2 regions of the Cellulosimicrobium sp. JZ28 genome follow, and region 2 is predicted to be linked to the other one. Evidence: predicted binding sites of a transcription regulator. Region 2 holds the regulator's gene; the other holds the start of a gene.
What was found. Region 2 encodes LexA, which represses DNA repair genes until DNA is damaged. Its sites were predicted from a motif close to TCGAACANNTGTTCGA; they were not measured.

Region 1: a site for LexA is predicted at 9,240-9,255, ahead of ruvA (Holliday junction branch migration protein RuvA). Genes of this name have one in related genera too.

Annotation. Positions count from the first base shown of each region.
Region 1 is NZ_CP017660.1:1,623,748-1,638,958, forward strand. It holds gene thrS (threonine--tRNA ligase) at 1-275, shown strand, start outside; gene BJP59_RS07445 (HIT family protein) at 282-920, shown strand; gene pgsA (phosphatidylinositol phosphate synthase) at 920-1,588, shown strand; gene BJP59_RS07455 (phosphatidylinositol mannoside acyltransferase) at 1,588-2,568, shown strand; gene BJP59_RS07460 (glycosyltransferase family 4 protein) at 2,571-3,776, shown strand; gene BJP59_RS07465 (hypothetical protein) at 3,773-4,423, shown strand; gene pdxS (pyridoxal 5'-phosphate synthase lyase subunit PdxS) at 4,615-5,556, shown strand; gene BJP59_RS07475 (NUDIX hydrolase) at 5,616-6,179, shown strand; gene BJP59_RS07480 (hypothetical protein) at 6,186-6,857, opposite strand; gene pdxT (pyridoxal 5'-phosphate synthase glutaminase subunit PdxT) at 6,941-7,603, shown strand; gene BJP59_RS07490 (YebC/PmpR family DNA-binding transcriptional regulator) at 7,610-8,371, shown strand; gene ruvC (crossover junction endodeoxyribonuclease RuvC) at 8,578-9,147, shown strand; gene ruvA (Holliday junction branch migration protein RuvA) at 9,346-9,981, shown strand; gene ruvB (Holliday junction branch migration DNA helicase RuvB) at 9,984-11,060, shown strand; gene yajC (preprotein translocase subunit YajC) at 11,251-11,709, shown strand; gene secD (protein translocase subunit SecD) at 11,791-13,788, shown strand; gene secF (protein translocase subunit SecF) at 13,788-14,906, shown strand; gene BJP59_RS07525 (adenine phosphoribosyltransferase) at 14,903-15,211, shown strand, end outside.
Region 2 is NZ_CP017660.1:1,391,141-1,406,351, reverse strand. It holds gene BJP59_RS06455 (spermidine synthase) at 1-939, shown strand, start outside; gene BJP59_RS06450 (cold-shock protein) at 1,025-1,228, opposite strand; gene BJP59_RS06445 (proteasome assembly chaperone family protein) at 1,530-2,456, opposite strand; gene BJP59_RS06440 (response regulator) at 2,568-3,008, opposite strand; gene BJP59_RS19720 (sensor histidine kinase) at 3,005-3,388, opposite strand; gene BJP59_RS06435 (sensor histidine kinase) at 3,385-4,674, opposite strand; gene BJP59_RS06430 (PP2C family protein-serine/threonine phosphatase) at 4,671-6,032, opposite strand; partial or broken gene BJP59_RS06425 (HelD family protein) at 6,167-8,406, shown strand; gene serA (phosphoglycerate dehydrogenase) at 8,495-9,694, shown strand; gene BJP59_RS06415 (pyridoxamine 5'-phosphate oxidase family protein) at 9,814-10,233, shown strand; gene BJP59_RS06410 (DUF5302 domain-containing protein) at 10,295-10,489, opposite strand; partial or broken gene BJP59_RS06405 (aldo/keto reductase) at 10,701-11,657, shown strand; gene nrdR (transcriptional regulator NrdR) at 11,882-12,412, opposite strand; gene BJP59_RS06395 (LysM peptidoglycan-binding domain-containing protein) at 12,778-13,152, opposite strand; gene lexA (transcriptional repressor LexA) at 13,489-14,223, shown strand; gene BJP59_RS06385 (L-lactate dehydrogenase) at 14,338-15,211, opposite strand, start outside.

The sequences.
Region 1 (15,211 bases), 230 kb from region 2:
CGGAGCCGTTCAACGACTACGTGGCCGACGTCGTCGCGCAGCTCAGGGCGCAGGGGATCCGCGCGGAGGTCGACTACTCCGACGACCGGTTCGGCAAGAAGATCCGCAACGCCAGCACGCGCAAGGTCCCGTTCGTCCTCATCGCGGGCGGCGAGGACGCCGAGGCGGGCGCCGTGTCGTTCCGCTACCGCGACGGCCGCCAGGACAACGGCGTGCCCGTCGCCGAGGCCGTCGAGCGGATCGTCTCCGCCGTGCGCGACCGCGTCCAGGTCTGACGGCGCGTGAGCGACGAGCGCACGGGGGCGCCCGGCGCGGCCGACGAGGCCGCGCCGGGCGCCGCACCCGACCCCGCGACCGGTGCGACGGTCGAGACGCCGGACGCGCACCCACGGTTCGACGACGGCCTGGACCGGCTCTGGACGCCGCACCGCATGGTGTACATCGGAGGGCAGGACAAGCCCGCGGACGACTCGCGCGGCCAGTGCCCGTTCTGCCGCGTGCCGGACCGCACGGACGAGGACGGGCTGATCGTCGCGCGCGGCCGGACCGCGTACGTCGTGCTCAACCTCTACCCGTACAACCCGGGCCACCTCATGGTCGTGCCGTACCGGCACGTGTCCGACTACACGGACCTCACGGAGGCCGAGACGGTCGAGGTCGCGCACCTCACGCAGACGGCCATGCGGGTCGTGCGTGCGGTGTCCGCGCCCGACGGCTTCAACCTCGGCATGAACCAGGGCGCGGTCGCGGGTGCGGGCATCGCCGCGCACCTGCACCAGCACGTCGTGCCGCGCTGGGCGGGGGACGCCAACTTCCTGCCGATCGTCGCGCAGACGAAGGCCGTGCCGGAGCTGCTCGCCGACACGCGGGCGCGGCTCGCGGCCGCCTGGCCGACCACCGGCGAGGGGGACGACGCCTGATGTTCGGTCGCCTGCGCGCGCTCACCACGCGCCTGTTCACGCCGCTCGCCGCGTTCCTCCTGCGCGTCGGGGTGAGCCCGGACGCGGTGACGGTCACGGGGACGCTCGGCGTCGTCGTCGGCGCGCTGTGGCTCTTCCCCACGGGCCACCTGTTCGCCGGGGTCATGGTCGTCATGGTCTGCGCCTTCGCCGACGTGCTCGACGGCGTCATGGCGCGCCGCGCCGGCCGGTCGGGTCCCTGGGGTGCGTTCCTCGACTCGACGCTCGACCGGCTCGCGGACGCCGCCGTGTTCGTCGGGCTCACGCTGTGGTTCGTCCGCGCCGACGACCCGCGCCTCACGCCCGACCTCGCCGCGTGGGGGACCGTCGTCGCTCTCGCGTGCCTCGCGCTCGGCGCCGTCGTGCCGTACGCGCGGGCTCGCGCCGAGAGCGTCGGCATGACCGCGCAGGTCGGGATCGCCGAGCGTGCCGACCGCCTCGTCGCGGCCCTCGTCGCCGCCGGGCTCGTCGGCCTCGGCCTGCCGCCCGTCGTGCTCGTCGCGGTGCTCGGCCTGCTCGCGCTCGCGAGCGCGGTGACGGTCGTGCAGCGCGTCGCGACGGTGCGCCGCCAGGCGCTCGCCCTCTCCGCGAGCGCCTCCCGGACCGACGACACGGAGGACGGTCGCTGATGGCCCTCGACGCCGGCAAGGCGTTCACGTTCGCCTGGCGCAACGCGCGCAAGGTGCCTGACCCGCTGCTGCGCGGGCTCTTCGACGCGATCGCCGACGCGACGTGGCTCGTGCACGGCGGGGGAGTGCGCCAGCTCGAGCGCAACCTCGCGCGCGTCCGGCCCGGGCTCTCGCCGCGCGCCCTGCGCCGGCTGTCGCGCGCGGGGATGCGGTCGTACATGCGGTACTACCGGGAGGCCTTCACGCTCCCCGCCTGGACGCCGGAGCAGGTCGAGGCGCGCGTGCGGCTCGTCGGGTACGAGAACCTGGCCGAGCACCTCGGCGGCGACCGGAGCCCGGTGCTCGCGCTGTCCCACCAGGGCAACTGGGACCTCGCGGGCGCGTACGCGACCCCGCACATCGCGCCCGTGCTCACGGTCGCGGAGCGGCTGAAGCCCGACGAGCTGTTCGAGGAGTTCCTCGCGTTCCGCACCGGGCTCGGGCTCGAGATCCTCGCGCTCGGCGACGGCGACGTCTTCCGCGACCTGGTGCGCGGCGCGAGCCGGCCGGGGAAGATCATCCCGCTGCTCGCCGACCGCGACCTCACCCACCGCGGCGTCGAGGTCGACCTCTTCGGCGAGCGGGCGCGGGTCGCCGCCGGGCCCGCGGCGCTCGCCGTGAGCACGGGCGCGCCGCTCGTGCCGGCCGGCATCCACTACGAGCGGCTGCGCGGGGAGCGGCGCCGGGCCGCGGGCTCGCCCTGGGGCCTGGTCATCCGCTTCTTCCCGCGCGTCGAGATCGCGACGGACGTCCCGCGCGCCCAGCGGGTGGCCGCGGCGACGCAGTCCTGGGTCGACGCGCTGAGCGTCGCGATCCGCGAGCACCCGCAGGACTGGCACATGCTCCAGAAGGTGTTCGTCGACGACCTCGACCCCGAGCGCTACGCGCGCACGCGCGCCGCGGCGGGCGAGCCGTCCCCGGACGCGGAGCGTGCCGCATGAGCCTGCGCGTGGGCATCGTGTGCCCCTACTCGTTCGACGCCCCCGGCGGCGTGCAGTTCCACGTGCGCGACCTCGCCGAGGCGCTCATGGCGCGAGGCCACGAGGTCTCCGTCCTCGCCCCGGCCGACGACGACACGCCCGTCCCGGACTACCTCACCTCCGCCGGCGGTGCGGTGCCGGTGCGCTACAACGGCTCGGTCGCGCGGCTCACGTTCGGCCCGCGCACGGCGGGCCGCGTGCGCCGGTGGCTCGACGCCGGACGGTTCGACGTGCTGCACCTGCACGAGCCCGTGACGCCCTCGCTGAGCATGCTCGCGCTCTGGATCGCACAGGGCCCGATCGTCGCGACGTTCCACACGTCGCTCGTGCGCTCGCGCGCGCTCCAGGTCGCCTACCCCCTCGTGCGGCAGAGCCTGGAGAAGATCGACGCGCGCATCGCGGTCTCGGAGGACGCGCGGCGCACGCTGGTGGACCATCTGGGCGGCGACGCCGTCGTCATCCCCAACGGCGTGTACGTCGACACGTTCGCCGACGCCGTGCCCAGCCCGGCCTGGCAGGGCACGCCCGAGGCGCCGACGATCGCGTTCCTCGGGCGCCTCGACGAGCCGCGCAAGGGCCTGCCCGTCCTGACGGCCGCGATCCCGCGGATCCTCGCGCAGCTCCCCGGCGCACGGTTCCTCGTCGCCGGGCGCGGCGACGACGGCCGGGACGCCGCGATCGAGGCGCTCGGCGCGCACGCGTCGTCCGTCGAGTTCCTCGGTGGCGTGAGCGACGAGGACAAGGCGAGCCTGCTCGCGTCGGTGGACCTCTACATCGCGCCGCAGACCGGGGGCGAGAGCTTCGGGATCGTCCTCGTGGAGGCCATGAGCGCCGGGGCGTGCGTCGTCGCGAGCGACCTCGGCGCGTTCCGCCGGGTGCTCGACGACGGCGCCGCGGGCGTGCTGTTCCCCGTCGGCGACCCCGAGGCGCTGGCCCGCGCGGTGGTCGACGTCCTCGCGGACCCCGACGCCCGCTCCGCGCACCGCGCGCGCGCGGCCGAGTTCGTGCGACGGTTCGACTGGTCCGCGGTGACCGACCAGGTCTCCGCGGTGTACGACATGGTGCTCGCGGCGTCCGAGGCGGTCATCCCCGTGCACGAGGACCCGCGCTCGCGCCGCGGCGGGCGGCTGCTGGGCCGCGTCCGCGAGGAGGAGGTGGGTCGCCCGTGACCTGGTCCGAGACCGCCGTTCTCGTCCTCGTCGTCGCGGCCCTGGCCGCGTGGCTGCTGTGGGTCGCCGCGTCGCGGCTCGACCGCCTCCACCGCAAGGTCATGGCGTCGCGGCTGGCGCTGGACGCCCAGCTCGTGCGCCGCGCGTCGGCCGCCGTGGACCTCGCGGCGTCCGGCGAGCTCGACCCCGCGAGCTCCGTCCTCGTCGCCGAGGCCGCGCACGCCGTCCTCGACGACGACGCCGACGCGCGCCGGCTCCGCGAGCAGGTGCCCGGCCTCGTGCCGGCGAACGGCCCGCGGCCCCGGCGCCTCCTGGGCGGCATGGCGGAGTCGCGCGCGCTCGCGGAGAGCGACCTCACCGCGACCCTGCGCTCCGCGCTGGAGGACGCGGACGACCTCGCCGAGGTGCGGTCGGTCCCCGCGGGCGACGAGCTGCTCGCGACGCTGTCCGCCGCGTGGTACCGCGCCCAGCTCGCGCGCCGCTTCCACAACGAGGCCGTCGCCCAGGCGCTGCGCGTGCGCAGCAAGTGGTGGGTGCGTCTGTTCCACCTCGCGGGCCACGCGCCGATGCCCGTGACGGTCGAGCTCGACGACGCCGCGCCCGACGCGCTCGTGCGCCCTGTCGCCAGCGCGGCCACCCCCGACTGAGGGGCGGCTCTCGCGGGTCGTACCGGGCCCGGCGGTCCTCTCCCGGCCGGCCCGGGGACCGGGGCCGTGGACGGCCCGGCGATAGGATGGGGAGCGCGTGGGAGCATGTGCCGTCGAGCCTGTTCGACGGCGTCCGCGCGCGAGCGCGCGACGTTCCCCTGACCTGAAGGTGTGAGGTACCGGTGACCAACGTGGCCGACCAGAACGTCCCTGCCGAGAGCGCCCCTGGCGCCGCGACCACGGAGGGTGCCGGCGCGGTCGGCACCGCGAAGGTCAAGCGGGGGATGGCGGAGATGCTCAAGGGCGGCGTCATCATGGACGTCGTCACGCCCGAGCAGGCGAAGATCGCCGAGGACGCCGGGGCCGTGGCGGTCATGGCGCTGGAGCGCGTGCCCGCCGACATCCGCGCCCAGGGCGGCGTCTCGCGCATGTCCGACCCGGACATGATCGACGGGATCATCGAGGCCGTCTCCATCCCCGTGATGGCCAAGGCGCGCATCGGCCACTTCGTCGAGGCGCAGGTGCTGCAGTCGCTCGGCGTGGACTACGTCGACGAGTCCGAGGTCCTCACGCCCGCGGACTACGCCAACCACATCGACAAGTGGCAGTTCACCGTCCCGTTCGTGTGCGGGGCGACCAACCTCGGCGAGGCGCTGCGCCGCATCACCGAGGGCGCCGCGATGATCCGCTCCAAGGGCGAGGCCGGCACGGGCGACGTCTCCAACGCGACCACGCACATGCGCACCATCCGCGGGGAGATCCGCCGCCTCACGTCGCTCCCCGAGGACGAGCTGTTCGTCGCCGCGAAGGAGCTCCAGGCGCCGTACGAGCTCGTCAAGGAGGTCGCCGCGACCGGCAAGCTCCCGGTCGTCATGTTCACCGCCGGCGGGATCGCGACCCCGGCCGACGCCGCGATGATGATGCAGCTCGGCGCCGAGGGCGTGTTCGTGGGATCGGGCATCTTCAAGTCCGGCAACCCCGCCCAGCGCGCGGCCGCCATCGTCAAGGCCACGACGTTCTACGACGACCCCGACGTGATCGCCAAGGTCTCCCGCGGGCTCGGCGAGGCGATGGTCGGCATCAACGTCGACGACATCCCCGTCCCGCACCGTCTGGCCGAGCGCGGCTGGTGACCGACCGCCGCGCGTCGCAGCCGTCCGTCGTCGTGCCGACGACGGACGGCTGAGCCGTCGTGGCCGAGGCCGCCGGAGCGCCGTCGTCCCTGGGCCCCGACTGGGTGCTCGGGGACGACGGCCTGTACTTCCGCCGCGGCGCGCGCGTGCTGCTCCTCGACGACGCGGACCGCATCCTCCTGGCACGCGGGCACGACGTCGACCAGCCCGAGCGCTCGTGGTGGTTCACGATCGGCGGGGGAGTGGACCCGGGCGAGAGCGACGTCGACGCCGCGCTGCGCGAGGTCCACGAGGAGACGGGCCTGCTCCTCGACCCGGGCGCGCTCGTCGGTCCGGTGTACACGCGCAGCGCGATCTTCGACTTCTACCGGCAGCACTGCCGCCAGGACGAGGTGCTGTTCCTCGCGCGCGTCACCGGGGCGGACGGCGACGGCGGGCTGAGCCGCGACGGGTGGACCGACGTCGAGCTCGACGTCGTCGACGAGATGCGCTGGTGGACGCTCGACGACCTGCGCGGCGTCCAGATCGAGGTCTTCCCCGAGGGGCTGCCCGACCTCGTCGCACCGCTGCTGCACGGGTGGGACGGCGTGACGCGGCACCTCGGCACGGCGCGCGCGGACTGACCGGCGCTACGCCCGGCGGGCGATCACCCGCCACACGATCCCGCCGACGAGCAGCCCCGCGCCCAGCAGCCCGCCGCCGATCGCGACGAACCACAGCACGATCGTGCCGCCGAGCGTCGCGAAGAACGTGCCGAAGCGCCAGCCCTCGGTGACGACGAACGTCGTGCCCGCGGGCGCTGCACCCTGCGCGACGGTCACCGTGCACGTCCCGGACGCCGGCGGCGTCGCCTCGGCCACCGTCGTCGCCTGGGAGGAGCTCAGGCCGGAGCTGCCGGACACCGACGGGGCGCTCACCGTGAGGTCGCCGTCGGCGCAGGTCACGGTCACGTCCTCGACGTCGAGGCCCGCGCCGTCCGAGGACCCCGCGCGGCCCACCGCCCAGATGCTGTACGGCTGGCCGCCCGTGACCTCGAGCTCCGCCTCGCCCGGCACGTCGCCCGACGCGAGCGCCGCCGACCCGGGCCGGCCCGCGCCGTCGATCACGCCGGTCGGCAGCGCCCGGACGAACGTCGTGACGCCGAGGATCCCCGCCACGAGCGCGAGCACGAGCACGACGGCGCCGACCACGATCATCGTCGTGGCGCCGCGCGTGCTGCGCGGGGGCCGCGGCGCCGCCCCGGGGTACGGCGCCGGACCGGGCGCGGGATAGGGCTGGCCGGGGGCGGGCGGGTACGTCACGACGGCGAGGCTAGCAACCGTGGGCGCGGCCGGAGGCCCGCCGCGGGACGGGCGGCGGGGCCGCCGACGTATCATTCCCCTTCGTGACGATCACGATCGGTGTCCTGGCCCTCCAGGGCGACGTGCGCGAGCACCGCGCCGCGCTCGAGGCCGCGGGCGCCCGCACGGTCGGCGTCCGCCGCCCCGAGGAGCTCGCCGCGGTCGACGGGCTCGTGCTCCCGGGCGGCGAGTCGACGACCATCGACAAGCTCCTGCGCATCTTCGAGCTCGACGAGCCGCTCCGCGCGCGCATCGCCGAGGGTCTGCCCGTCTACGGCTCGTGCGCCGGCATGATCCTGCTCGCCGACCGCATCCTGGGCGGCACCGCCGACCAGCGCACCATCGGCGGGCTCGACGTGACGGTCCGCCGCAACGCGTTCGGCCGCCAGGTCGACTCGTTCGAGACCGACCTCGCGTTCGCCGGCCTGGCGCCGGCGGACGACGGGCGCGACGACGCACCGAGACCGGGCCGGGACGGGGACGCGGTGCACGCCGTGTTCATCCGGGCGCCCTGGGTCGAGGAGGCCGGGCCCGGGGTCGAGGTGCTCGCCCGGATCCCCGAGCACGGCGCACCCGGCATCCCGGCGGCTGCCGCCGGTAGGATCGTCGCAGTCCAGCAGGGATCGCTGCTCGCCACCTCGTTCCACCCGGAGATCTCCGGGGACGCGCGCGTGCACGAGCTGTTCGTCAGAATCGCGAAGGGGTAGGAACGCATGTCAGGGCACTCCAAGTGGGCCACGACCAAGCACAAGAAGGCGGCCATCGACGCCAAGCGCGGCAAGCTCTTCGCGAAGCTCATCAAGAACATCGAGGTCGCGGCGCGCACGGGCGGCGGTGACCCCGCGGGCAACCCGACGCTGTTCGACGCCATCCAGAAGGCGAAGAAGTCGTCGGTCCCCAACGACAACATCGACCGCGCCGTCAAGCGCGGCTCGGGCACCGGCGCCGACGCCGTCGACTACCAGACGATCATGTACGAGGGCTACGGCCCCAACGGCATCGCCGTCCTGGTCGAGTGCCTCACCGACAACAAGAACCGTGCGGCCTCCGAGGTGCGCCTCGCGTTCAGCCGCAACGGCGGCAACCTCGCCGACCCGGGCTCCGTGTCCTACCTCTTCGCGCGCAAGGGCCTCGTCGTCGTGCCGAAGGCGGAGGGCGTGACCGAGGACGACGTCATGCTCGCCGCGCTCGAGGCGGGGGCCGAGGAGGTCACCGACTCCGGCGACGTCATCGAGGTGCTGTCCGAGGCGAGCGACCTCGTTGCCGTGCGCACCGCGATCCAGGAGGCGGGGATCGAGTACGACTCCGCCGACTCGATCTGGCACCCGTCCATGGAGGTCGAGGTCGACGCCGAGGGCGCGCGCAAGATCCTGCGCCTCATCGACGCGCTCGAGGACAGCGACGACGTGCAGAACGTCTACGCCAACTTCGACGCGTCGGACGAGGTCATGGCGGAGCTCGAGAACGACGACTGACCCGGTTCGGGTCGCGTCCCGGATGGTCGGGTCGCGGCGCGGCCGGGAGATCGGCGCGCGGTCTACCATCCGCGGCGCTCGCGCCTCGCGCCGCTCCCGCCAGGCCCGCCACGACCGCGCGCCGACCTCCCGGCCCCCGCTGGCTGGTCCGTCGCCGGACCGCGTGGCACGGCCTGTCCGTGCCGTTCACGTGAAAGGGTCGAGGGGTGCGCGTTCTCGGAGTGGATCCTGGGCTGACCCGGTGCGGTGTCGGGGTGGTGGACTCCGCGCGGGGGCGGCGGGCGGAGCTCGTCGCGGTCGGGGTGATCCGGACGGACCCGGAGCTGAGCGTGGACCTGCGGCTGCTGCGGATCGCGGAGCGGCTGGACGCGTGGTTCGACGAGCACGTGCCCGACGTCGTGGCGGTCGAGCGCGTGTTCGCGCAGCACAACGTCGGGACGGTCATGGGCACCGCGCAGGCCGCGGGCATCGCGATGGTCGGGGCGGCGAAGCGGGGCGTCCCCGTCGCGCTGCACACGCCGTCGGAGGTCAAGGCCGCGGTCACGGGGAGCGGACGCGCCGGCAAGGAGCAGGTCCAGCGCATGGTCGCGGGGATCCTCGGCCTCGCGGAGCCGCCGAAGCCCGCGGACGCGGCCGACGCGCTCGCGCTCGCGATCTGCCACCTCTGGCGCCCCGCTGGCGCCCTGCAGGGCGGCGAGCGGCACGAGCTCACGGCCGCGCAGCGCGCGTGGGCGGCCGCCGAGCACGCGGCGAAGGGACGGCGCGCGCCGCGCTAGCGGCGCCGGTTCCGCCGGTCGTGCCGGTGGGGGTGCCGGCGGTCCGTGTCGGTCGGTCGGCGGGTGGGCGGCCCTTGCTAGAGTGACCGCGGTCGTACGGGTGTTCGACGCGCCCCTCGGCGCGCGGCCCGACGGCGGTCCTCGGGGCCGGCGGACCATCGGACCAGGTCGGTGCTGCCGGCCGGGAGAGGAGCCTGCGTGATCGCGTCCCTGAGCGGTGTCGTGGCGAGCGTCCAGCTCGACCGCGCCGTGCTCGAGGTCGGAGGAGTGGGCTACCTCGTCCACGCCACGCCCGCCACGCTCGCCGGCCTGCGCGTGGGGGAGACGGCGCGCCTCGCGACGAGCCTCGTCGTGCGCGAGGACTCGTTCACGCTCTACGGCTTCGCCGACGACGACGAGCGCGCCGTCTTCGAGACCGTCCAGACCGTGAGCGGCGTCGGTCCGCGCCTCGCGCTCGCGATGCTCGCCGTGCACACGCCCGACGGCCTGCGTCGTGCGGTCGCGGGTGCCGACATCGCCGCGCTCGTGCGCGTCCCGGGCATCGGCAACAAGGGCGCGCAGCGGATCGCGCTCGAGCTCGGCGACAAGCTCGGCCCGCCCACGGGCGCCGACGCCCCCGAGGCGGGATCGACCGCCTCGGCGTCGGCGCCGCGTCCGGAGGACCGGCGCGACCAGGTGGTCGAGGCGCTCGTCGGGCTCGGCTGGAACCTCAAGGCCGCGGACGACGCGGTGTCCACCGTGCTCGCCGAGGCGGGCGTCGACGTCGTCGAGGCACCCGACGTGGCGGGCGCGCTGCGTGCCGCGCTGCGGGTGCTCGGCGGGCCGAGGAGCTGACGGTGGCGACCTTCGACCAGGTGGGACTCGACGACCTCGGCGGAGACGGCACGTTCTCGTCCGAGCGCATCGTCGCGGCGGGCGCGGACGACCTCGAACGCGCGGCCGAGGCCGCGCTCCGGCCGCGCCGGCTGGAGGAGTTCGTCGGCCAGGCCGTCGTGCGCGACCAGCTGTCGCTCGTGCTCCAGGCCGCGCTCGCGCGGGGGAGCGCGCCGGACCACGTGCTCCTGTCGGGTCCGCCCGGGCTCGGCAAGACGACGCTCGCCATGATCATCGCCGCGGAGCTCGGCACGTCGCTGCGCGTGACGTCCGGGCCCGCGATCCAGCACGCCGGCGACCTCGCGGCGGTGCTGTCCTCGCTCGAGGAGGGCGAGGTCCTGTTCATCGACGAGATCCACCGGCTCGCGCGACCGGCCGAGGAGCTCCTGTACATGGCGATGGAGGACTTCCGCGTCGACGTCGTCGTGGGCAAGGGGGCCGGGGCGAGCGCCATCCCGCTCTCGCTGCCGCCCTTCACGGCGGTCGGCGCGACGACGCGCGCCGGGCTCCTGCCCGCGCCGCTGCGCGACAGGTTCGGCTTCACCGGGCACCTGGACTTCTACTCGGGCGACGAGCTCGAGCGCGTGCTGACGCGCTCGGCCGGCCTGCTGGGCGTCGCGCTCGACCCCCAGGCCGCCCGCGAGATCGCGGGGCGTTCCCGCGGCACGCCCCGCATCGCGAACCGCCTCCTGCGGCGTGTGCGTGACTGGGCGCAGGTGCGCGGCGACGGGACCATGGACCTCGCGGCCGCGCGCGCGGCCCTCGAGGTCTACGAGGTGGACCCGATCGGCCTCGACCGGCTCGACCGGGCGGTGCTCACCGCGCTGTGCACGCGCTTCAACGGCGGTCCCGTGGGCCTGACGACGCTCGCGGTGACGGTGGGCGAGGAGGCGGAGACGGTCGAGACCGTCGCCGAGCCGTACCTCGTGCGCGAGGGGCTGATCGGGCGGACGCCGCGGGGCCGCGTCGCGACCCCGGCCGCCTGGGCGCACCTCGGGCTCACCCCGCCGCGCGAGGGCGGGACGCTCTTCGACGCCTGAGGCGACGCCGGAGGTCACGAGCCCGCGAGGACGCTCCGGTGACGGCGGTCACAGGCGCTCCGCGGGTGGTCCTAGAATGGTCGGGACCCGGGCGGGCGGAACTCCGCGGCGAGACGGCTCGTTGGTGAACCGTGCGCGCACGCCTAGACTGCGCGCAGATCCCGCACAGAACAGGACACGAGACTCCGTCATGGATATCAGCTTCATCCTCATCCTCGCCCTCGCGGCGGGTGCGATGTTCCTCATGACCAGCCGCACCCGCAAGCAGCAGCGCGAGGCCCAGAACTTCCGGGCGACCCTCGCCCCCGGGCAGGAGGTGATGACGGGCTCGGGCATGTTCGGCACGGTCGTCGACGTCGACGACGAGGCCGACGTCATCACCATCGAGTCGACGCCGGGCAACCAGTCCCGGTGGCTGCGCGCCGCGATCGCCAAGCTCGTCGAGCCCCCGGTCGAGGAGACCGAGGAGACGACGGCGGACGACGCGTCGGAGGGCGCGGCCGAGTACGGCACCGCTAATGCCGACGCCGGGAGCACCACGAAGGGCGACGTCGACGACCTCGTCGTGCCCGACGACCTCTCCGGTCTGACCGACGACCGGTCGGAGAAGGACCGCGGACGCCGGGACGACGGCACCGACATCAAGTGACCCTATGCCGGTCGCTGCCGCGACCGGCCTGACGCGGTGGGCCGCGAGGCCCACCGCACACGCACGAGAAGAGACGGACAGTTGGCCACCAGCAGCACACGAGCGAGGCCCGTACGGACCCTCGTCACCCTGGGAATCCTCATCGTCGTCCTCTTCGGGTCCCTCTTCGCGGGCACGAAGCTCGACCCGAAGACCGAGGACAACCCGGGCGGGGCGAGCCTCACCCCGGGCCTCGCGCTCGATCTCGAGGGTGGCACGCAGATCATCCTGGAGCCCGTCACCACCGACGGCTCGCAGCCGACGGCCGAGGACATCAACCAGGCGATCAACGTCATCCGCCAGCGCATCGACGCGCAGGGTGTCTCCGAGGCCGAGATCACGAGCCAGGGCCGCAACAACATCGTCGTCGGCATCCCGGGGCAGCCGTCCCAGGAGACCATCGACCTCGTCAGCACCTCGGCCCAGATGCGCTTCCGCCCCGTGCTCTCCGTGGGCATGCCGACGGCGACGCCCGCCGACGAGTCCACCGACCCGGCTGCGGGCGACGACGCCGCGGCCGAGGACGCCCCGGACGCGACGGAGTCCGCGGACGCGGCCACCGACGGCGCGACGGACCCCGCGGCCGAGGACGGCACGGACCCGGCGGCCGACGCAGCGACGGACGCCCCGGCGGACGACGCCACGACGGACCCGGCGCCGGAGACGACCCGCCCGGAGAACCCGAGCGACCTCGCGCAGATCACGCCGGAGCTGCAGGCGCAGTTCGACGCGCTCGACTGCACGCTCCCCGAGAACCTCGTGGGCGGCGACAGCGGCCCGACCGACAGCGCGTTCGTCTCGTGCGCCGACGACGGCACGGCCAAGTACATCCTCGGCCCGGTCGAGATCGAGGGCACCGACATCTCGAACGCGAGCTCCGGCCTGCGCGTCGGGCAGAACGGCGTCGTCACCAACGAGTGGGTCGTCAACATCGAGTTCGACTCCGAGGGCACCAAGGCCTTCCGTGAGGTCACGACGCGTCTCACGACGCTGCCGTCGCCGCAGAACCAGTTCGCGATGGTCCTCGACGGCCTCGTCATCTCGGCACCCGTCTCGCAGGTCGCGATCCCCGACGGCAAGGCCGAGATCTCGGGCAGCTTCACGCGCGACAGCGCGGCGACGCTCGCGAACCAGCTCAACTTCGGCTCGCTGCCCCTGACGTTCGAGGTGCAGAGCCAGGAGCAGATCTCCGCGACGCTCGGCTCCGAGCAGCTCGAGAAGGGTCTGCTCGCGGGCGCGATCGGCCTGCTGCTGGTCGTCATCTACTCGCTCTTCCAGTACCGCGTGCTCGGCCTGGTCACCGTCGCGTCGCTCGGCATCGCGGCCGTCGTGACGTTCGGCGTGATCTCGGTGCTCTCGTGGACGATCGGGTACCGCCTGTCGCTCGCCGGCGTCGCGGGGCTCATCGTCGCGATCGGTATCACCGCGGACTCGTTCATCGTGTACTTCGAGCGCATCCGCGACGAGCTGCGCGACGGCCGGACGCTGAACTCCGCGGTGGAGAAGGGCTGGCAGCGCGCCCGCCGCACGATCCTCGCCTCGGACGCGGTGAACTTCGTCGCCGCGGTGGTCCTGTACTACCTGGCGGTCGGCGGCGTGCGCGGCTTCGCGTTCACGCTGGGCCTGACCACCCTGGTCGACCTGATCGTGGTGTTCCTCTTCACGCACCCGCTCATGCAGCTCCTCGCCCGGACCAAGTTCTTCGCGAACGGCCACCCGGCGTCGGGCCTCGACCCGCGGCGCCTCGGGGTGCGCGGCACGCGGTACGCAGGTCGCGGCCGCGTCGTCGGGGCGACCTCGACGGCACCCGCGGACGGCGGCGACGTCGTCCAGGACGCGCCGGTGCAGGACGCCCCGGCGCACGAGCGCACGGCGCCCGTCCGGGAGACGGTCGGTGCCGGCGTCGGCCGGTCCGACGGCCCGCGCATGACCATCGCCGAGCGCCGTGCCGCCGAGCGGCGGGCCGCCGCCTCCGCGGACGGCGACGAGGGGTCCCCGGCCGCTGACGCGGCGGGCGACGAGAACGAGGAGAAGCACTGATGGCCAGCGGTTTCGCCCAGTGGGGCAACGACCTGTACACGGGCCGCCGGTCCTACGCCATCGTCGCCAAGCGGCGCGCCTACTTCGTGGTGGCGCTCGTCCTGGTCGTCCTGTCCCTCGGCATCATCGGGGTCCGGATCGCCGGTGACGGGCTCAACCTCGGCATCGAGTTCCGCGGCGGGTCGGAGTTCACCGTCTCGGGCGTCTCGGACACCTCGCAGCAGCCGGCGCTCGACGCCGTCGCGGCGGTCGCCCCCGAGGAGGTGCCGCGCGTCACCTCGGTGGGCTCCAGCACCGTGCGGGTGCAGACGGCGGAGCTCAGCAACGCGCAGGTCGAGCAGGTCGCCGTCGAGCTCGCGAGCGCGTACGACGTGTCCGAGGGGGAGGTGACGAGCTCGTACATCGGCCCCACCTGGGGCAAGGACGTCTCCCAGAAGGCGATCGTCGGCCTCGTCGTCTTCCTGCTCCTCGTGAGCCTGGTCATGACGATCTACTTCCGGAACTGGCGCATGGCGCTCGCCGCGGTCATCGCGCTGTTCCACGACCTCATCGTCACGGTGGGCATCTACGCGGCGATCGGCTGGGAGATCACGCCGGCGACGGTGATCGGCCTCCTGACGATCCTCGCGTACTCGATCTACGACACGGTCGTGGTCTTCGACAAGGTCCGCGAGAACACCGCGGGCGTCCTCGACCAGACGCGCAGCACCTACGCCGAGCGGGCCAACCTCGCGATCAACCAGACGCTCGTGCGCTCGATCAACACGTCCGTCGTCGCGCTGCTCCCCGTCGCGGGCATCCTCTTCATCGGGGCGTTCCTGCTGGGCGCGGGCACGCTGCGCGACATCGCGCTCGCGCTCTTCGTCGGCATGGCCGTCGGCGCGTACTCGTCGGTGTACCTCGCGACGCCGCTCGAGGTCGCGCTGCGCGAGCGCGAGAAGCCGATCCAGGAGCACACGGCCAAGGTCCTCGCGCTGCGCGCGGAGCGGGCCGAGGTCGCGGGCGACGAGGAGGACGCCGCGCTCGCGGCGGCCGGCGTCGGGGCGGGGCACCGCCAGCTCCAGCCGGGCGCGCACCAGGGCAACAAGGCGCAGCCGCGCCGCCGTCGTCCCCGATGACGGCACCCGGTCACGTGCCGGCCGGCGAGGCGGGCGGCCTGCGCGCCGTCCACCTCGCCGGGCTCGGCCCGGAGCGCGCCTCGCGCGTGCTCGAGCTCGTCCGTGCCGTGCCGGACTACCCGGGACCAGGGATCGTCTTCCGGGACATCACCGGCCTGCTGGCAGACGGCGACGCCTTCGGCCACGTGGTCGAGGCGCTCGGCGACGTCGCGCGCGCCGCGGGCGGGGTCGACCTCGTCGCGGGCATGGAGGCGCGGGGCTTCCTCATCGGGGCGCCGCTCGCGACGCACCTCGGCGTCGGGTTC
Region 2 (15,211 bases):
GCGACCACGACGGGCACCGCGCGCGTCGAGCGCGACCCCGACCGCCCGTCCGCGGTCACCCTCTACGTCAACGGGGTGCCGAGCTCGTACCTCGACCTGGACGACCCCGGGATGCTCGCGTTCGAGTACATGCAGCAGATGGCCGCGGTGGTCGACGAGCTGCACCCCGGACCCGTGCGTGCGCTGCACCTCGGCGCCGCCGGGTGCAGCCTGCCGCGCTGGGTCGCGCACACCCGGCCCGGCTCGACGCAGCTCGGCGTCGACCTCGACGCACGCCTCCTGGAGCTCGTGCGCGCCTGGTTCGACCTGCCGCGCTCCCCGCGGCTGCGGCTGCGGCCCGACGACGCCCGGCACGCCGTGGAGGGGCTCGCCGACGCGTCGTTCGACGTCGTGGTCCGGGACGTCTTTCACGGCGACCGCACGCCCGACCACCTCGTGACCCTCGGCATGGCCGAGGAGGTGCGGCGCGTCCTGCGACCGGGCGGCGTCTACCTGGTCAACTGCGCGGACCGACCGCCCCTCGCGTCGGTGCGGCGCGAGCTCGCGACGCTCGCCGCCGCGTTCGCGGGCGGCGCGGGCGACGGCGCCGTGGACGAGGGGCGCGTCGCGGCGATCGCCGAGCCCGCACAGCTCAAGGGCCGCCGGTACGGGAACGTGGTGCTCGCCGCGGTCGCGCCGGGCGGTGCCGGGACCGCCCTGACCGGCCCGGGCCTCGCCCGCGCCGTGCGCTCGCTGGCCGTGCCGGCGCGCGTCCTCGTGGGGAGCGAGCTGCGGACCTTCGTCGGCCCGGCGGCGCCCCTCCCGGACCCCGCGCCCACGGACCCCGCGCCCACGGACCCCGGGTCCGCGGACCCCGCCTCCGAGGGGCCCGCTCCCGGGGTCACCACGCCCGCGCGGCCGGCGCCCGACGAGCACGCTGGGGCGACGGGCGAGGGCTGACACGCCAGGAGCCGCGCCCCGGAGGGGACGCGGCTCCTGCGCTGCTGCTACGACCGGGTGACCCGACCGCAGGACGTCGTGGACGTCAGAGCGGGCGGACCTTCTCCGCCTGCGGGCCCTTCGGCCCCTGGGTGATCTCGAACTCGACCCGCTGCGCCTCGTCGAGCGTGCGGTACCCGTTCGTCTCGATCGCCGAGTAGTGCACGAAGACGTCGGCACCGCCGCCGTCCTGCGCGATGAAGCCGAAGCCCTTCTCGGCGTTGAACCACTTCACAGAACCCTGCGCCATGCTGTTCCTCTGACCTTCTGTCCATCCGGGGACATCAGCAGGCGGACCCTTCGTCCACCCCCGTGCGCCGCAATGCCATGTCCCACGTCCTTCGCCGGCGCCCCGGCCGTGTGCGGCCGGCAGGCCCGACGCCGGACCGCCCCGCCGGGCGGACCCACGTACCGGCCGTGCACCGGGTCGTGCGCAAGTACGTCACTGCAACAGGCCACAGTGTGGCATGGACCACGTCAGGTCCGCCACGGAGAACGGGCCCTCTCGTGCTGATTTTTCGGCACATACTCCCCGGGAGCGGAGGGGGCCGTCACTCCCCCGACTGCTGCGCGAGGAAGCGCTCGAACTCCGCGCCGAGCTCGTCGGCCGTGGGGATCGGCGCCGACTCGGCGAGCAGGCTCGTGCGTCCGACCGAGCGGGCGAAGGCGTCGTACTGCTCCTCGAGCGCCCGGACCACCGCCGCGACCTCCTCGGAGTCGCGCACCTGGCGCTCGACCTCGGTCTTCGCGTCCTGGACCGCGTCCGCGAGGCCGCCGGTGGCGAGGTCGAGGCCCGTCACGCGCTGGACGTGCTCGAGCGCGACGACCGCCGCGGGCGGGTACGACGACTGGGCGAGGTAGTGCGGCACGTGCACCGTGTAGCCGACGGCGTCGTGGCCGGCGCGCCCGAGCCGCAGCTCGAGCAGCGCGGCGAGGCTGGCCGGGACCTTGACCGTCCCGAACCACGACGTGTGCTCGCCGAGCAGCTCGGGGCGCGTGGCGTGCGCCGTCACCGAGAGCGGCCGCGTGTGCGGGATGCCCATCGGGATGCCGTGGAAGCCCACGACGAGCGAGACGCCCAGGCGCTCGACGACGTCGCGCACCGCGGCGACCACGCGCTCCCACTGGACGTCCGGCTCGGCGCCGTGCAGCAGCAGGAAGCCGGTGCCCTCGGCGTCGCGCACGTGGTCGACGACGAGGTAGGGCTCGTCGTAGTCGGACCAGCGGTCCGTGCTGAAGGTCATCGTGGCCCGCTTCGAGCGGTAGTCGATGAGCTGGTCGGCGTCGAACGTCACCAGGCGGGTGACCTCGCCGATCTCCAGCAGGTGGTCGACGGCCACCTCTCCCGCGCTGCCCGCGTCGACGAACCCCGCGACCGCGTGCAGCAGCACCGGCCCGGAGCCCGCCTCGGGCGGCGTGGGCCACAGGCGCGCCACGGCCTGCTCGTCGAGCTCGTAGATCCCGCGAGGGTCCAGCATGCATCCTCCTCGTCACGTCCTTCGCCCGTGCGCCGCCGGTGGCGCGCTACGGGCCTGACGAGGTAACGCGCCCCGGGCCGGGGATCATTCCCGGCCGGGCGGTGGCGGCGGTCAGCGACCGGGGAGGCGCACCACGGAGACGAAGAAGTCGTCGATCTGCCGCACGACGTCGATGAAGCGGTCGAAGTCGACCGGCTTGGTGACGTAGGCGTTGGCGTGCAGCGAGTAGCTGCGCACCACGTCCTCCTCGGCCTCCGACGTCGTGAGCACGACGACGGGGATCTTGCGCAGCGCGTCGTCGGCCTTGAGCTCGGCCAGGACCTCGCGCCCGTCCATCCGTGGCAGGTTGAGGTCGAGGAGGATGAGGTCCGGCGTCGGGGCGCCCGCGTGCTCGCCCTCCTTGCGCAGGAACTGCAGCGCGCTCACGCCGTCGGACACCACCGAGAGGCGGTTGGTGACCTTGTGGTCCTCGAACGCCTCGCGGGTCATGAGCACGTCGCCCGGGTCGTCCTCCACCAGGAGGACGTCGATCGGCTTGCTGCCGTGGCTCATGCGGGGCTCTCCTCGTCGTCGGGGCGTGCGGGGGCCGGAGCGTCCGGACCGGCGCCGCCGGGGTCGGAGCGAGCGTAGCCGACCTGGGCCTGCACGTAGGCGTGGGCGAGCGTGAAGCGGATGGTCGTCCCGCCCTCGCGCGGCTCGATCCAGATGCGCCCGCCGTGGTACTCGACGATGCGCTTGCACAGCGCGAGGCCGATGCCCGTGCCCTCGTACACGTCCTTGGCGTGCAGGCGCTGGAAGATCACGAACACGCGGTCGGCGTACTGCGGGTCGATGCCGATCCCGTTGTCCTCGACCGACAGCTCCCAGTGGGTGTCGCGGGCGAGCACGCCGACGTGCACGACGGGCGCCCGGTCCGGGTGGCGGAACTTCAGCGCGTTGCCGACCAGGTTCGCGAGGAGCTGGTGCAGGAGCGCCTGCTCCCCACGACGACGGGGAGCGGGTCGTGCGTGACGCGCGCCCCGGACTCCGCGATCTTGTCGGAGAAGTCCTCGAGCACGCCCCGGAGCTCGTCCTCGAGGTCGACGTCGACGCGCTCGGTGCCCGTCCGGCCGACGCGGGAGAACCCGAGCAGGTCCTGGATGAGGCGCTGCATGCGCTTCGCGCCGTCGACCGCGAAGTCGATGTACTGGTCGGCGCGGTCGTCGAGCTCGCCCCCGTAGCGCTTCTTGAGGAGCTGCGTGAAGCTCGCGACCTTGCGCAGCGGCTCCTGGAGGTCGTGCGAGGCGACGTACGCGAACTGCTCCAGGTCGCGGTTCGAGCGCTCCAGCTCGCGCGCCTGCTCGGCGAGCAGCTCGTGCGAGCGCGCCGCGTCCTCGTGCGACGCCTTGATCTCCGCGACCTGGCTGACGAGCTCGACGCGCATGTGCTCGACGTCCTGCGCGAGGTCCGCGATCTCGGCGGGCCCGGACGTGACGACCGGCTCGTCGAGGCTCCCGGAGCTCACGCGCCGCACGCGGTGCGCGAGCTCGGCCATGGGTTCGGTGACCCAGCGCTTGAGGCAGACCCACAGGATGATGCCGACCGCGAGCGCCGAGCCGACGAGGACGAGGACGCTCCCGAACAGGGCGCGGCTCCACCGGTCGAGCGCGTCGAGGCGTTCGACGCGCTCGTCGCGCAGCTGGTCGACGTACTGCGCGGTGTCGGCGCGCGCCGCCGCGAAGAGCTCGGCGCCGCGCGCCTGGTCGACGGCGCGCACGCGCCCGGGACCCTGCGCCTCGGTGGTGGCGATGGCGGGCTCGGCCGCGTCGGAGACCCAGGCGCGCACCGAGGACTCGGCCTGGGTGAGCGTCCCGGCGAGCTCGTCGTCGAGGCCGAGACGGTCGACGAGCGCGGCGTCGGGGACGACGCCCTCGGCGTCGACGCCCACCGCGCGCGTGTAGGCCTCGAGCGCCGTCGCGTCGCCCGTGGCGACGTACGCGCGCACCGCGACCTCGGCGTCGAGCAGGCCGACGTACGCGCCGTCCGCCTCGCTCACCGCGTCGAAGAACGGCCCGGTCACGTCGGTCTGGAGGGTGAGGACGCGCGACAGCGCGATCGCGGACGTCGCCAGCACGCCGAGGAGGATCACCCCGGCGACGACGAGCGCCCAGCCGAGCCGCCGACGCAGCGTCGGGGCACGACGCTCGCCCGCGCGCCTGCGGTCGCCGGCGGCGCTCACCGGGCCCACTCGTCCGAGTCCGCGAGGGTCGCCGACCGCTCGCCCGGGGAGGTGCCCTCGCCGTCCCACCCGAGCACGAGGAGAGCAGCGTCGTCCGCGAGGGGGCCGCCGTGGAGGTCGCGCACACGACGGAAGACCCGCTCGACGACGCCCTCGACGCCCTGCTCCAGCGCGCTGTCGACGGCGCGGCGCAGGCCGTCGACCCCGACGCGCTCGGGGCGGGTCCGCGCGTCGCCCGCCCCGGCTCCCGCGACGGTCGCCTCGACGAGGCCGTCGGTGTAGAGCATGAGGGCCCAGCGCTCGCCGAGCTCGACCGGCTGCGACGTCCAGCCGCCCGCGACCGGGATGCCCAGGGCGCGGCCGCGCGACGTCGGCGTGATCTCCGACGCCGTGTCGCGCAGCAGCAGCGGCGCGAGGTGGCCCGCGAGGTAGACCTCGGCGCTGCGGCGGTCCGCGGAGACGACGACCTGGCAGAGCGTGACGAACACCTCCGGGCGCGCGCGCTCGGGGACGAGCACGCGCTCGAGCAGCGGCAGGATGGCCTCCGGCTGGGTCTCGCTGAGGACGATGGTGCGCCAGGCCGTGCGCAGCGTCGCGCCGAGCGCCGCCTCGTCCGGGCCGTGCCCCGCGACGTCCCCGATGACGCACAGGACCGTCCCGTCCGGGCGCTCGACCGCGTCGAAGAAGTCGCCGCCCAGCAGGCCGTTGCCGCCCGGCACGTAGCCGACCATGACGTCGAGGCGGTCGTCCTGCACGAGCGGGGTCGGCAGGAGCGCGCGCTCGAGGCGAGCGGTCTCGGCCGCGCGGACCTCGCTGCGGTACAGCGCGCGCTGCTGCTCGACGGACATGCGGCGCTGGACCGCGTAGCGCACGGACCGCCCGAGCAGGTCGCCGTCGACCTCCCCCTTGACGAGGTAGTCGTCGGCACCCGCGGCGACCGCCTGCACGCCGAGGTCGATGCCCGAGTGGCCGGTCAGGACGACGAGCGCCGGCGGCCGCGACCCCGCGCGCACGCGCTCGACGGCGGACAGGCCCACCGAGTCGGGCAGGCCCAGGTCCAGCAGCACGCAGTCGACGTCGTGGGAGACGACCATCTCGAGGGCAGCGTCCAGGGTCGTCGCGCGGTGCAGCTCGACCTTGAGGTTGCCGTCGGCCAGCAGCTCCTCGACGAGGATCGCGTCCCCGTCGTCGTCCTCCACGAGCAGGATCCGGAGCTCGTCCGTCGGGGCCAGCACGGCGCGCCCCGGGTGCGCCTGGTCCGGTCCGGCGGCGTCGTCGCCGCGCGCGGAGGGTCGGCCCGGGGCCCGACGCTCGCTCCCGGTCACGACGCCCGCTCCCCTCTGGTCGCCATGGGCCACGATCCTAGCCTCAGGCGCGCGTCCGGCCCGGTCACGGCGCCGGGACGCGCCGGTCGCCGGTCCCCGGGACGGCCGTCGTACGCCATAATGGACGGCCGCGCGGGCGGCGCGGCGCCGGTCGAGGAAGGGACAGCGTGGGACGCAACGACGAGCTCCGGCTCGAGCAGGAGGTCGTGGACACCCTCTACGCGCGCCTCGACGAGCTGCGGGCGGCCGCCCGGGCACGCCTCGACGAGGTCCGACGGTCCGGCCCGTCGGGCTCGCCGCAGAACCGCAGCGAGCGCGACGCGTTCGCGACGCTGTACGAGGACCGTGTCGCGCAGCTCGACGCGGTCGAGGACCGCCTCGCGTTCGGCCGCCTCGACCTCGACGACGGCACCCTGCGCTACGTCGGGCGCATCGGCCTCACCGACGAAGAGCACTCGAGCCTCCTCACGGACTGGCGCGCGCCCGCCGCCCAGGCGTTCTACCGCGCGACGGCGGCCCACCCGGACGGCGTCGTGCGCCGCCGGCACCTCGTGACGCGCGGTCGTGCCGTGACGGGGCTCGAGGACGAGCTCCTCGACCTCGACGCCCCGGAGGCCGTGACCGGCACGACGCTCTCGGGCGAGGGCGCGCTGCTCGCCGCGATGGCCGCGGGCCGCACAGGACGCATGGGCGACATCGTCGCCACGATCCAGTCGGAGCAGGACACGATCATCCGCTCCGAGCTCGCGGGGGCGCTCGTCGTCCAGGGCGGGCCCGGCACGGGCAAGACGGCGGTCGCGCTGCACCGCGCGGCCTACCTGCTGTACGCGCACCGGCGGCTGCTGGAGCGCTCGGGCGTGCTGCTCGTCGGTCCCAGCCTCTCGTTCCTGCGCTACATCGACCAGGTGCTGCCGTCGCTCGGCGAGACCGGCGTCGTGAGCACGACCATCGCCGACCTCCTGCCCGGCGTCGTCGCCGACGGCGAGGAGGACCCGCGCGTCGCGCGCGTCAAGGGTCGGGCGGTCATGGCCCGTGCGGTACGCCGGGCCGTGCGCGCACGCGAGCGCGTGCCCGCGGCCGACGTGCCGGTCCGGCTCGACGGCCACGACCTCGTCATCCGCCGCCGCGACGTGCGCGACGCCATCACGAAGGCGCGGCGCACCCACAAGCCGCACAACCTCGCGCGCGTCACGTTCGTCCGCGAGATGCTCTCGCGCCTCGTCGAGCAGTACGGGCGCCAGCTCGGCGAGCCGCTCGTCGGCGAGGACCGCGCGCTCGCGCTGGAGGACCTGCGCTCCCACCGCGACGTGCGCGTCGCGCTCAACCTGGCCTGGCTGCCGCTCACGCCCGAGCGCCTCGTCGAGGACCTGTGGACCAAGCCGCACCGGCTCGCCGAGGCCGCGCCCGAGCTCTCCCCGAGGACCGACGGCTCCTCAAGCGGGCGAAGGGTGCGCCGTGGACCCCCGCGGACGTGCCGCTCCTCGACGAGGCGGCAGAGCTCCTCGGCGAGGACGACCAGGCGGAGCGGGCCGAGGCCGCTGCGCGCGCGGCGCAGCGCGCGCAGGACCTCGAGTACGCGCGGCAGGTGCTCGAGTCGTCCGGTGCGGGCGGCGGGATCGTCGGCGCCGACGTGCTCGCCGAGCGGTTCGCCGCGAGCGGCCCGCGCCTGACCACCGCCGAGCGCGCCGCGCAGGACCGCACGTGGACCTACGGCCACGTCGTGGTCGACGAGGCGCAGGAGCTGTCCGCCATGGCGTGGCGCATGCTCGTGCGCCGGTGCCCGACACGGTCGTTCACGGTGGTCGGCGACGTCGCCCAGACGTCCTCGCTCGCGGGCGCCCGGTCGTGGAAGGGCATGCTCGACCCGGTCTTCCGCGACGCGTGGCGGCTCGCCGAGCTCACGGTCAACTACCGCACCCCGGCCTCCGTCGCGGACGCGGCCCGACGCGCGGCCGTCGCGGCCGGCCTCCCGGTCTCGCCGCTCACGTCCGCGCGCGACGTCGAGGACGCCCTGCGCGTGGTCGAGGTGGCACCGGGCGCGCTGGAGGCACGCGTCCGGGCCGAGGCCGAGGCCGCGCGCGCCGAGTTCGTCGCCGCGGAGTCCGGCCGCGTCGCCGTCGTCGCGGCCGCGCCCGCGGTCCCCGCGCTGCGGGCCGCGCTCGGGCTCGCCGACGCGGGCGGCGAGGACCCGGTCGTCGTGCTCGACCCGGTGCAGGTCAAGGGGCTGGAGTTCGACGCCGTCGTGCTGGTCGAGCCCGCCGACGTCGCGACCGGGCCCTCGGGCCCGTCCGACCTGTACGTCGCCATGACGCGGCCGACCCAGCGCCTCGTCGTCGTGCACGCGCGCCCGCTGCCCGCCGGGGTCGCCCCCGGGCCGTCGGACGACGCACGGGGCGCCGGCGCCTGAGAGCGGTCGGGTCCGGGCGCGGGGTCACCTCGTCCCGAGGGTCAAGACCCGTTTGGTCCGGACCGCGGGACGGGCGCACCATGGGGGCGTGCTACGCGCCCTCCTCCTCGAAAACCTGCACCCCCTCGCCGCCTCGAACCTCGAGGCCGCGGGCATCGACGTCACCGTCCGCACCGGGGCCCTCGACGAGTCCGAGCTGATCGAGGCGCTCGACGGCGTCCACCTGCTCGGCATCCGGTCCAAGACGAACGTCACGGCGAACGTGCTCGAGAACGCCCCCGACCTGGTGGCGCTCGGCGCGTTCTGCATCGGCACGAACCAGATCGACCTGCGCTCGGCCGCGACGCAGGGCGTCGCCGTGTTCAACGCGCCGTTCCAGAACACGCGCTCCGTCGTCGAGCTCGCGCTCGCCGAGATCATCGCGCTCACGCGCCGCCTCACCGAGCGCGACCGCGCGCTGCACGAGGGCCGCTGGGACAAGTCGGCGGAGGGTGCGCACGAGGTCCGTGGCCGCACGCTCGGCATCGTCGGCTACGGCAACATCGGCACGCAGCTCTCCGTGGTCGCCGAAAACCTCGGCATGTCGGTCGTCTTCTACGACACGGCGGAGAAGCTCGCGCTCGGCAACGCGCGCCGCATGGACACGCTCGACGAGCTGCTCGAGCAGGCCGACGTCGTCACGCTCCACGTCGACGGGCGCCAGGGCAACGCCGGGCTCTTCGGCGCCAAGCAGTTCGCCCGCATGCGCCCGGGCTCGATCTTCCTCAACCTGTCGCGCGGCTTCGTGGTGGACTACGGCGCGCTGCGCGAGGCGATCGTCGAGGGCCGCGTGGCCGGCGCCGCGGTCGACGTCTTCCCGCACGAGCCCAAGCGCAAGGGCGACGCGTTCGACTCCGAGCTGCGCGGCCTGCCGAACGTCATCCTCACGCCGCACATCGGCGGCTCGACGGAGGAGGCGCAGGAGGCGATCGGGCAGTTCGTGTCCGCGAAGCTGCGCGACTACCTCACCACCGGCTCCACGACGCTCAGCGTCAACGTGCCGAACCTCGCGCTCGAGCAGACGACGGGCATCACGCGCATCACGCACCTGCACCGCAACACCCCCGGTGTCCTCGCCGCCGTCAACGCGACCCTCGCCGAGCACGGGACGAACATCGAGGGCCAGCTCCTCGCCACCCGCGGCGAGATCGGCTACGTCGTCACCGACGTCGGCTCGCGCGTGGAGCCCGCCGTCATCGAGGCGCTGGCCGCGATGGAGCAGACGATCGCCCTGCGCATCCTCGACTGACGCAGCCCCGCACCCCGGGACCCTTCGCCGCGCGCGGCCCGTCCGCACGCGGCGAAGGTCCTCGGCGGCCGTGACCTTCGCCGCTGAGCGCCTCTCGCGCGCCGGTGCCACGATGAGGCATGACCGGATACACGCACGACGCGCCGCAGATCCTCGACGCCGACGCGTCGTGGGACCTCGTGGAGGGGACCCACGTCGCACGCCTCGCCGTGAGCGTGCGGGGCGAGCCGGACATCTACCCCGTCACCGTGCGGGCGCACGAGCGCACGCTCGCGTTCCGCACGGTCCCCGGCACGAAGCTCGCGACGCTCGCGATCAACGAGCGGGTCGCCCTGGAGTGGGACCACGTCGACGACGACGGGGCGTGGAGCGTCGTCGCGCGCGGCACCGCCCACCGTCTGCGCACCGAGCACGAGGTGGATCCCGTCCGGGAGGGTGCGGACCCGCTCGTCCCGACCGTCGACGTCCCGACCGAGGAGTGGGTCGTGGTCGCGGCCCACGAGCTCACCGGACGACGCTTCGCGCGCGCGGAGCCGTAGACCCCCGGACGCGCGACGTCCGGCCGCCCCGCAGGGGACGACCGGACGTCGGGGGTGCTGCTCAGCCGGACTTGCGGCGGAAGGTGCGCTGGACCGGGCCGACGGTCTCCGAGCCGTGCACGGAGCCCGTGTTCGACTCGCCGTCCGCCGTGCGGTGGCGCGCGGCGTTCTTCCGGTCGAGCGCCTCCCGGAACTTCGCCTTGGCCTCCTCGGTCGGTGCGGTCTCTGCAGCGGGTCGCTGCTGGTCGGACGCCATGGCGGTCTCCTCGTCGACGGGGAACTCGGTGGGGGCACTGCGGTCGGCCCGACGCTGCGGGCACCCCGCCAGCCTCCCCCACCGGGCGGCCCGACGCCACCTGATTTGTCCGCTCGGCCCGGCCGTCCCGGCCTTGCGGGCGGGTGACGCTGGCGACCGCGCCGGGAGCGCCGACGACCGCGCGGCGAAGGCCGTCGGGTAGCGTCGGGACGTGTCGCCCGATCCCACGCCGCAGGCCTCCCCCGCTGCTCCCCACGCCACAGGCGGTCCCGCGCCGGCGCGTGCCGCGCTCCCGCACCGCGCGCTCGGCCGGAGCGGCCTGCGCCTGCCGGAGGTCGCGCTCGGGCTCTGGCAGAACTTCGGCGTCGCCGACCCCTTCTCGACGCAGCGCGAGATCGTGCTGCACGCCGTCGACCGTGGCGTGACGCACCTCGACCTCGCGAACAACTACGGGCCGCCCGGCGGTGCCGCGGAGGAGTCGCTGGGCCGGCTGCTCGCGCGCGAGCTCCGACCCGTGCGCGACGAGCTCGTCGTGACCACCAAGGCGGGCTACCGCATGGGACCCGGCCCCTACGGCGAGGGCGGGTCCCGGAAGTACCTGCTCTCGTCCCTCGACGCGTCGCTGCGCCGGCTCGGGCTCGACCACGTCGACATCTTCTACTCGCACCGCTACGACCCGTCCACCCCGCTCGAGGAGACCATCGGTGGGCTGGCGACGGCGGTCCGGTCTGGGCGCGCCCGCTACGCCGGCATCTCGTCGTACTCCGCCCGGCGCACGCGCGAGGCCCTGCGGGTCGCGGCCGACGTCGGGGTCGAGCTCGTCGTCACGCAGGTCTCCTACTCCATGCTCAACCGGTGGATCGAGGCGCCCGACCCGCACGACGAGGCGGGGGCCACCGTGCTCGACGTCGCGGGCGACGAAGGTCTCGGCGTCGTCGCGTTCTCCCCGCTCGCCCAGGGCATGCTCACGGACCGCTACCTCCACGGGGTCCCGGACGGGTCGCGCGCGGCGCGCGGCGGGCCGCTGCGCCCGGCGTTCCTCTCTGAGGAGAACCTCGACCGCGTGCGCCACCTCGACGAGCTCGCGCGCGCCCACGGGCGGACGCTCGCGTCCACGGCGATCCGCTGGGCGCTGCGCGACGAGCGCGTCACGTCGGTCCTGCTCGGCGCGAGCTCGACGCGCCAGCTCGACGACAACCTCGCGGCCCTCGACGCCCCCGACCTCTCCCCGAGGAGCTCGAGGCCGTCGACGCCCTCCCCGTGGACACGGGAATCAACATCTGGGCGTCCCGGTCCAGCGACCTGTAGCGCTGCGGCCGCGCGCAGCCGTGTCCGGCTGTGCGGACCGAACCTCGGACCGGAGGCGCGAGGCGCGGGACCGTCGCGTGACCGTCAGGGCTGGGGTGCCGCCTCGCGGTCGGTCGCGGCGTCGTCGGTGGCCTCGGCCGCCGCACGGCCCGCCGCCGCCTCGCGCTCCTCCCGGTCGACACGCAGCGACGTGATGGCGCTCTCGAAGTCCTCGAGCGAGTCGAACGCCTGGTAGACGCTCGCGAAGCGCAGGTAGGCGACCTCGTCGAGCTCACGCAGCGGCCCGAGGATCGCGAGACCGATCTCGTAGGCGTCGAGCTCGGCGCTCCCGCTCGCGCGGATGGTCTCCTCGACGCGCTGCGCGAGGACGGCGAGGTCGTCCTCGTTCACCGGGCGCCCCTGGCAGGCCTTGCGGACGCCGTTGACGATCTTCTCGCGCGAGAAGGGCTCGGTCACGCCGGACCGCTTGACCACGGACAGGCTGGCGGTCTCGATCGTGGTGAAGCGACGGTTGCACTCCGGGCACTGGCGTCGCCGGCGGATGGAGGCACCGTCGTCGGACGTGCGGGAGTCGACGACGCGGGAGTCCGCGTGACGGCAGAACGGGCAGTGCATGGCGGGCTCCTCCGCGGGTCGCGCCGACAGGTCGGCGCGACGAACGTATGTCGTCGCGGGCGCGCGGTGCAACACGCCGACGACGCGCCCGGCCGCGGACAGCAGAACGGGGGCGGTCGAAGTCGACCGCCCCCGTCGGGACGCCCCCGTCCCCATCTCGCGCGCGACTCGCCTCGCGCGCGGCGACGTGCACAGGAGTCGCGGTGGTCCGCACACTCCTCGCCTCGTCCGCCCAGCCCCCAGCCGGCGTGTGAGGTGACACTAACTTAGGCGGACCTAAGGCCTCGGCGCAACCCTCGGCCGCAGCCTGTCGCACGTCAGCACCGTGTGCTGTGTCACAGGACCAGGAGTGCGATCGCGCTGCGTCACCGCTCGGCGACCGGGAGCAGGATGGTCTGGCCGGCCTGCACGCCGGACGACGACAGGCCGTTCAGCTCCACGAGCCCGCTGACCACCTCACGAAGGTCCTCCCCCGGGTTCGCGACGCCCTGGGCGAGCTCCCACAGCGTCTCCCCCGCGCTTACGACGTGGACGCGGACCTCGACCGGCTCCCCTGGCCCGCTCGCGACGGCCAGCCCGACCCTCGCCGCGAGGACGAGCACGACGGCCACGAGGAGCACGAGGACCGCACGGCCGCGTCGCGTGAGCCGCAGCGGCGCCTCCGGGCGCGCATCTCGCCCCGCTGCGCCGTCCCGCCCGAGCGCGGACGGCGCTGCCGTCGCCATCGCCACCGTGTCCATGTCCCCTCCGTCCCGGCCCGCGAGCCCGATCGCCTTCCCCGGTCGATCGGACCCGCGCGCCCGTCTCATCTCCGCGCCGACCGTTGCGGTCGAACACCTGTACGTAGAACATCTGTACGAAGGTCTATCACGAACGACCGACAGAGTCGAGACATGCTCGAACAGGTGTTTGATTCGTGTCGCATCCTCCCCTAGCCTGGGGTCAGGTCGGTTCGCCGGACATGTCCGCTCGGACCCGGAGGAGCGACCGAGGTCCCGGGGCGCACGCCCCCGGGGAGGGGAGGCCGCAGGCCCGGCTGGCGCCGGCGGCACGCGACGGACGAGGGCGGAGCGACCATGGCGGGACGAGGCACGGACAGGGCACGGGGGCTCGCCGAGGTGCGCGAGCTGCCGGACGGGTCGGCAGGGGGTGACGGGCTCACCCCGCGCCAGCGGCTCGTGCTCGAGACCATCCGCGCGTGCGTCGAGCAGCGCGGCTACCCGCCGAGCATGCGCGAGATCGGCGAGGCCGTCGGGCTCACGAGCCCGTCCTCCGTCAAGCACCAGCTCACCACGCTGGAGCGCAAGGGGTTCCTGCGGCGCGACCCGAACCGTCCGCGCGCCATCGAGGTGGTCCAGCCCGACGACGCCCGCCGTGCCACCCCGCTCGCGCCGGCAGGAACGGCCCCCGAGCCCGCGTACGACGAGGCCCACCCCGCGCCGTCGTACGTCCCCGTCGTCGGCCGCATCGCCGCCGGTGGCCCCATCCTCGCGGAGCAGGTCGTGGAGGACGTCTTCCCGCTGCCGCGCCAGCTCGTCGGCGAGGGAGAGCTCTTCCTCCTGCGCGTGCAGGGCGACTCGATGATCGACGCCGCGATCTGCGACGGCGACTGGGTCGTCGTGCGGCGCCAGCCGGTCGCGGAGAACGGCGAGATCGTGGCCGCCATGATCGACGGCGAGGCCACCGTGAAGAGCCTGCGGCGCGCCGACGGCCACGTGTGGCTCATGCCGCACAACGCCGCGTACGACCCGATCCCCGGCGACGATGCCCAGGTGCTGGGGCGCGTCGTCTCCGTCCTGCGCAGCCTCTGAACGGTCCCCGAGCGTCTCCGGGCGCCCCTGCGGGCAGGCTCGGGACAGCACGAGAGCCGGGCGGTCCCTCGACCGCCCGGCTCTCGTCGTGCCGGGCCCGACGGGCCCGTGGGCTCAGAGCCCGAAGCGTCGCGCGACCGCGCGCAGCGACTCCGCGGACGAGCGCAGGCCCGCGAGCTCGTCGTCCGCCAGCGGGACCTCGACACGCTCCGTCGCGCCCCGGCGGTCGACGAGCGTCGGGAGCGACAGGCACACGTCCTCGAGCCCGTAGATGCCGTCGAGGAGCGTCGACACGGGCAGCACCCGGTGCTCGTCGGCGAGCACCGCCTCGATGATCCGGGTGCCCGCGAGCCCGACCGCGTAGTTGGTCGCGCCCTTGCCCTCGATGATCCGGTAGGCCGACTGCACGACCTCGCGCGCGATCTCGTCGCGCACGTCGCCCGTGAGCGGTCCCCGACCGCCGATGCCCTGCCACTCGAGCAGCGGCGCGCCGCCGATCGTCGCGGAGCTCCAGAGCGGGATCTCGCTGTCGCCGTGCTCCCCCGCGATGTACGCGTGCACGTTCTGCACCGCGACGCCGCAGTGCTGCGCCACGAGGAACCGCAGCCGCGAGGAGTCGAGCACGGTGCCGCTGCCGAAGAGCTGCGTCGGGGGCAGCCCCGAGAACTTGAGCGCCGCGTACGTGACGATGTCGACGGGGTTGGTCACCATGACGTAGACGGCGTCCGGGGCCACCTCCACGAGGCCCGGCAGGATCGTCCGCATGAGCCCGATCGTGCCCTCGGCGAGGTCGAGGCGCGTCTGGCCCGGCTTCTGCTTGGCGCCGGCCGTGACCACGACGACGTCGGCCCCCGCGCACACCGCGACGTCGTCGGACCCCTCGACGCGCGCCATGGGCATGAACTGGATGCCGTGCTGGAGGTCGAGGACCTCGGCCTCGACCTTCGCGCGGTTGACGTCGAGGAGCGCCACCGTGCGCGCCGCGCCC